2 regions of the Mesorhizobium sp. SEMIA396 genome follow, and region 2 is predicted to be linked to the other one. Evidence: predicted binding sites of a transcription regulator. Region 2 holds the regulator's gene; the other holds the start of a gene.
The links. The regulator PhoB, encoded in region 2, activates phosphate uptake and scavenging genes when phosphate is short. The targets are predictions, from matches to a motif close to TGTCATNNANCTGTCAT.
Positions count from the first base shown of each region.

Region 1 (3,418 bases), on a different contig from region 2:
CCGATGGATAAAGCGCAATGCCGATGCTGGCCGACACCAGGCCGCCGCCGACCGAGAGCCGGTTTTCCTCGCGCATGGCGGTCAGCACGGCGTTGGCGATACGGCCCGCCTCCAACGGGTCGGTCAGGTTCGGCGCGATGATGGCGAACTCATCGCCGCCCAGCCGCGCCACCATCTGTCCTTGGCGAAGAATGCCGGTAACGCAGTGCGCAACCTTCTGCAGCATGGCGTCGCCCGCGCCGTGCCCATACAGGTCGTTGACCTCCTTGAACCGGTCGAGATCGAGCAGCAGAAGCGCAAGCTGGCCGCCTTTCCTGGTCCGGCCCATCGCAGCGATTTCCGTCTCCAGCCGGCCGGAAAAGCTGCGGCGATTGGCCAGTCCGGTCAATGGATCGAAATGGGCAAGCCGCAGGATCTCCTGTTCCGCCTTCTTGCGCTCGCGAATGTCGCGGACCGCGACCACGTTGTGAGGCTTGCCACAATAGTCGATGCTCCTGGCGATCAGCTCGACAGGAATGCTCGTGCCATCGCGGCCGCTCAATTCGGCCTCCTGCGGCTGTTCGCCGAAGCCCGACATGTCGGATCCGAAGAGATCGCCAAGCTGCATTCCGTTCAGCGTCGCTGTTGCGATGCCCGTCAATGTCGCCATGCTGTCATTGGCACTGATGATGCGGTGGCCGTCGCAGACGATCAGCCCCTCCACGGCGGCATTGGCCAGGCCGTGCATGCGGTCTACCTCGAGCTTCTGGCGACGGAAGCGCAAATCGATCCACAGCGCCGATGCCGACAGAACCAGGATCACCAGTGTGGCGGCGGCGGCCGCAAAAGCCTGCGAGGTCGGCTCGATCGTATATTCGGATATGACGATCGAGGGATCGGGGAAGATCGAGACGGCACCCATACCGATGAAATGCAGGGTGCAGATTGCCAGCGTCAGCAGCACCGCGCCGCCGGATGTCGCCTTCAAGGAGGGACGGCGCTGCACGACACGCAGCGCCAGCGCCGCGAGCGTCACGCCGGCCAGAAGGGAAACGGCGACAAGCAACAGGTTCCACTCGATGCGGCCCTGAACCTCGAACGCCGCCATACCGATGTAGTGCATGGCCGCGATACCGCCGCCCAGCACGGCGCCGCCGACGAGATGATAGTCGAACTCATTCCGCAAGGTGGCGATCCACATGCCGGCTGCCGTCAGAGTGACCGAAGCAGCGAGCGAAAGCACGGAAAGTGCGGGATCGTAAGCACTGGGTATGCCCGGTGTGAATGCGAGCATGGCGATGAAGTGCGTTGCCCAGATGCCGAAGCCGGTCGAAGTGGCCGCGATCATCAGCCAGGCAAGCCGGTTCCGATCGGTGGAGCGGCTTATGTGATGAAGCAGGTTGACGGCAGAGAAACAGGAAATTCCGCAGATCAGCGCGGCGAGTGCGACCAGTCTCAGATCGTGTTCGTTGACGATACAATTGTAGACCGTCAGCATTTTATTTCACCTGATCTTTGGAAATAAACAGGGCAGCAGGATTGAGTAGCGCGTTGCCGTTGAGGGATCGATAAAGTCGCCTGCAACCTTGGCGTGTCTCTTCGGGTTGCAGCGGCTGCAATCAAGGCTGCCACCCCGAAAGGCAGCTTGGCAGTTCCGACGGTGGTTCCTGGCGCTTGTCGTCGCGCTAAGCCGGCTAACCGTGTGGCTTTCCATGCGTCCAAGCGGAGGCGAGGTGGCGTGAGGTAAAGGGGTGAAGTTCGTCGATCTGCAACAAAACCGTTGTCTGATTGTCATGAGCGACACATATTGCCTTTGCGGGAGTGCCCCTTTCGCCAATGACAAACGGGAGATGAAACATGAAGTCCTTCGGCTTCGCGGCCGGTGTTGCCGCCACCTTTATGCTGCTTTCCTCAACCTCCGCTTTTGCTGTCACGCAGATCAGTTGGTGGCACGCCATGACTGGCGCCAATGCCGAAGTTGTCGACAAGATCTCCAAAGATTTCAATGCCAGCCAGAGCGACTATGAACTCGTTCCGGTGTTCAAAGGCACCTACCCCGAGACGCTGAATGCCGGCATCGCCGCCTACCGTGCCGGCCAGGCGCCCGACATCATGCAGGTGTTCGACGTCGGCACCGGCGTGATGATGGCAGCCGAAGGCGCAATCAAGCCGGCAGCCGATGTGTTGACCAGCGCTGGAATGACCTTCGACAAGAGCCAGTATCTGCCAGGCATAGTCGGCTATTATTCGAAGCCGGACGGCACCATGCTCTCTTTCCCCTATAACTCCTCCTCGCCGATCCTTTATTACAACAAGGATATCTTCAAGAAGGCTGGTCTCGACGTCGACAGCCCACCCAAGACCTGGAATGAGGTGTGGGAAGACGCCAAGAAGATCAAGGCGAGCGGCGCGGCCGCCTGCGGCTACACCTCGACCTGGCTGACCTGGATCCATCTGGAGAATTTCGCGGCCTGGAATGACGTGTCATGGGCCACCCAGCAGAACGGTCTGGCCGGCGGCGATGTCGAGCTCAAGATCAATGCGCCGATTTTCGTCAACCACTTCCAGGCGCTGGCGGACCTCGCCAAGGACGGCACCTTCAAATATGGCGGCCGCACCTCCGAAGCCAAGCAGATCTTCCTCGCCGGCGAATGCGGGATCATGACCGAATCCTCCGGCGGCCTTGGCGATATCGTCAAGTCCGGCATGAATTACGGCATCGGCCAATTGCCCTATGACAGCGACGCCAAGGGCGCACCGCAGAACACGACGCCGGGTGGCGCCAGCCTGTGGGTTTTCGCTGAAAAATCCGACGAGGAATACAAGGGCGTCGCGGCCTTCTTCGCCTACCTGTCGAAGACCGAGGTGCAAGAATACCTGCACCAGAAGTCGGGTTATCTGCCGGTAACGCTTGCCGCCTATGAAGCGACCAAGAAGTCCGGTTTCTATGACAAGAACGTCGGTCGCGAGACCCCGATCCTGCAGATGACGGGTAAGGCGCCGACCGACAATTCCAAGGGCGTACGTCTTCCGAACCTGCCGCAGGTGCGCGATATCCAGAACGAGGAGTTCGAAAAGATGCTCGCCGGCCAGCAAACCGCGCAGCAGGCGCTCGACAATGCGGTTACGCGTGGCAATGCGGCGATCAAGGAAGCGCTGGGGAATTAGAGCGAGCGCAGGTCCTTGCTCTACGGCGCATCCACCTGTCCTGCCAGGCATCTCCCCTCGGCGAGGGGAGTTTTGCCGTCCCTTGCGATTTCGCCAACGGTCGATGATGCCCAATCCGAAACGCTCGTCAAAGCCATCTTGGCGAAGAGGGATGCTACATCGTGCCGCCCGCCTCATCACCTCGGAGTGGCTCCATGACCCCTCGCGTCGTGTTTCCCAACAAGATCCTTCCCTACCTGCTGGTGGCGCCGCAACTGGCCATCACGCTCGT
Region 1 covers NZ_JANIFC010000018.1:94,074-97,491, forward strand. The annotation lists gene NP503_RS31310 (EAL domain-containing protein) at 1-1,477, opposite strand, end outside; gene ugpB (sn-glycerol-3-phosphate ABC transporter substrate-binding protein UgpB) at 1,837-3,147, shown strand; gene ugpA (sn-glycerol-3-phosphate ABC transporter permease UgpA) at 3,342-3,418, shown strand, end outside.
Region 1: ugpB (sn-glycerol-3-phosphate ABC transporter substrate-binding protein UgpB) is a predicted target of PhoB. The motif match lies at 1,758-1,774, and genes of this name have one in related genera.

Region 2 (3,418 bases):
ATTTCGAGTTTTTTTCGAGTCTCGGAATAAATAAATGACACGGCATGCAGCTTCTGCCAGTATTTACCGGCGTCACCGACAGCGTTCCAGGGGCAGGAGGAACCGCGGCGACCGGGAGGATATGAAAGAACATGTCGGTCGGAATCCGCCACGACGATCTGCGCCGCCGCAACCGCGCCATGGTGATCGCGGCAGTGCGCCGCGCCGGACAGCCGTCACGAACCGAGATCGCCGCGACCACAAGCCTCAGCCATTCGACCATCTCGGCGATTTCATCCGACCTGATCGTCGAAGGCATCCTGACCGAAAGCAAGCCGAGCGAGGCCGGCTCGCTCAAACGCGGCCGGCCGCAGGTCGGCCTCAGTCTCAATCCGGAAGCGGCCGCGGTAATGACCGTGGTGCTGTCGCTGAACTTCCTCTCCGTCGCCGTCATCGACTATGCCGGCCAGGTGATATCCGAGGAACAGCGCCGGCTGGACACGCTGACGATGTCGCGCGAGTCGCTGATCGGGGAATGCACGGCCATCGTGCGGCGCCGCCTGGCAGATCCCGACCTGGACGTGCGCAGCATCGCCCGCATCGCGCTGGCCATCCAGGGCATCACCGACACCCGTGCCCGCGCCATGCTGTGGTCGCCGATCACGCCGCACACCGACATCGCCTTCGCTGACATATTCGAAGACGAGTTCGGCATCCCTGCCATAATGGAGAACGACTGCAACATGATGGCGGTGGCGCTGCGCTGGCGCGACCCCGATCGTTACCGCGACGATTTCATCGCTATCCTTTTGTCGCACGGCATCGGCATGGGACTGGTGCTGAAGGGCGAATTGTTCACCGGCACCCATTCTTCGGGCGGCGAATTCGGCCACATGATCCATCGGCCGAACGGCGCGCTATGTCGCTGCGGACGGCGCGGCTGCGTCGAAGCCTATGCGGGCAATTACGCCATCTGGCGCAACGCCAGGCAGATGGGCGAGGATGCAGAACCCGTCGCCGATGTCAGCGACGCCGACATGCGCGCCCTGGCTGCCGCGGCCCGCGAAGGTGACGGACCCGAACGGGAAGCCTATCGCAAGGCCGGCGAAGCGCTCGGCTACGGCCTCGGCAGCCTGTTCGCGCTGATCGATCCGGCGCCGGTCGCCATGGTCGGTGTCAGCGCCGCCGCCTTCGACCTGATCGAGCCGGCATTGCGGCAAGCGATTGCCCAGACCGCCGGCGGCCAGCATTCCAAATCGATTTCCTTCGACACCGAGCCGAACGAACTGCCGCTGATCCGCGAAGGCTGCGCCATGCGGGCGCTGATCTTCGTCGATCAGGAGATTTTTGCGCCGGGCGTGCAGGCGAGATCCGGTTTCGGCGGCAAGAACGTGGCGTGAGTTCAAACGAGGGAGTTCAGTCCTCTCGGATGGCGTATCCGGCCCCACGGATCGTGCGGATGACATCAGGCATACGGCCATTGTTGACCGCCTTGCGCAGCCGGCCGACATGCACGTCGACCGTGCGCTCGTCGATGTAGATCGTCTCGCCCCAGACATTGTCGAGCAGCTGGCTGCGCGAGAACACGCGGCCTGGATGGCGCATCATGAATTCGAGCAGGCGGAATTCCGTCGGCCCAAGCCGGATCTCGCTCTTCTTGCGATAGACACGGTGCGACTCGCGATCGAGCACGATATCGCCGACCTTTAGCACGCTGGACAGCACTTCCGGCTTGGCCCGGCGCAGCAGCGCCTTGACCCTGGCCATGAACTCCGGCGTCGAGAAGGGCTTGACCAGATAGTCGTCGGCGCCGGTCGACAGGCCGCGCACGCGGTCGCTTTCCTCGCCTCGCGCGGTCAGCATGATGATCGGCAGCCGCTCGGTCTCGGGACGCATTCGCAGGCGCCGGCAGAGTTCGATGCCCGAAACCGCAGGCACCATCCAGTCGAGCACCAGAAGATCGGGAACGTTCTCCTGCAGCCGGATTTCGGCCTCATCGCCGCGCGTCACCACCTCGACCTGGTAACCTTCGGATTCAAGATTGTAGCGGAGCAGCACGCCTAGCGGCTCCTCATCCTCCACCACCATGATGCGTGGTGCGATCATCGGCTGGTCACCCTTGTTATGCCGCTGGCGCGGACATTGCCGTCTCGTCCTGCTTCGGACGATTGGCTGGCAGCTGCGTGCCGGTCAAAACATAGTAGGCATTTTCGGCGATGTTGGTCACGTGGTCGCCGATCCGCTCGAGGTTCTTGGCGCAAAACAACAGGTGCGTGCACGCCGTGATGTTGCGGGGATCTTCCATCATGTAGGTCAGCAGCTCGCGGAACACCGAGGTGTATTTGACGTCGATGCGTTCATCATTGTTTCTGAGCGTGGCAAGCGCTGCCGCGTCAGCGGCGGCATACTCGTCGACGACCCCCTGCACCTGGATCAGCACCAGCTGCGCCATCGCGTCGATCGAATGCGAAAGATCGTGCGGCGTGACGCTCAGCCCGACAGTGCCGACGCGCTTGGCGATGTTCTTGGCAAGGTCGCCGATGCGCTCGAGGTCGCCGGCCATGCGGATCGAACCGACCACCGCACGCAGATCGTTGGCCATTGGCTGGCGCTTGGCGATCAGCGTGATGGCGCGATCGTCCAGCTCGCGCTGGCGGGCATCCATGATCGCATCGTCGGAAACCACGCGCTGCGCCAGCGCATTGTCCGAATTGAGCAAAGCCTTGGTCGAGCCACTGACCATCGAGCGGGCGAGATCGCCCATGTCGCGGATCAGCTGGCTGATCTGCTCCAGATCCTCATCGAAAGATGCAACGGTATGTTCACCCATGATCTTCGTCCCTCATATGCCTGAGCTCAGCCGAACCGGCCGGTGATGTAGTCCTGGGTGCGTTTGTCGTCGGGGGTGGTGAACATCTTGTCGGTGGCGCCCTCCTCGACCAGATAGCCTAGATGGAACATCGCGGTGCGCTGCGACACGCGCGCTGCCTGCTGCATCGAATGGGTGACGATGACGATCGTATAGTTCTGGCGCAGTTCGTCGATCAGTTCCTCGACGCGAGCAGTGGCGATCGGGTCGAGCGCCGAACACGGTTCGTCCATCAGGATCACCTCGGGTGACACGGCGATGGCGCGTGCAATGCACAGACGCTGTTGCTGGCCACCGGAAAGACCCGTGCCAGGTTCCTGCAAACGGTCCTTCACCTCGTTCCAGATCGCCGCCTTCTTCAAGCTCGACTCGACGATCTGATCCATGTCGGCCTTGCGCTTGGCCAATCCGTGGATGCGCGGGCCATAGGCGACGTTCTCGTAGATCGACTTGGGGAACGGATTGGGTTTCTGAAACACCATGCCGACGCGCGCCCTGAGTTCGACGACATCGATGTTCTTGTCGTAGATGTCTTCTTCGTCGAGCGTTATCTTGCCGGTTACCCGCGCG
Region 2 covers NZ_JANIFC010000008.1:46,422-49,839, forward strand. The annotation lists gene NP503_RS19550 (ROK family protein) at 132-1,379, shown strand; gene phoB (phosphate regulon transcriptional regulator PhoB) at 1,396-2,085, opposite strand; gene phoU (phosphate signaling complex protein PhoU) at 2,102-2,809, opposite strand; gene pstB (phosphate ABC transporter ATP-binding protein PstB) at 2,836-3,418, opposite strand, start outside.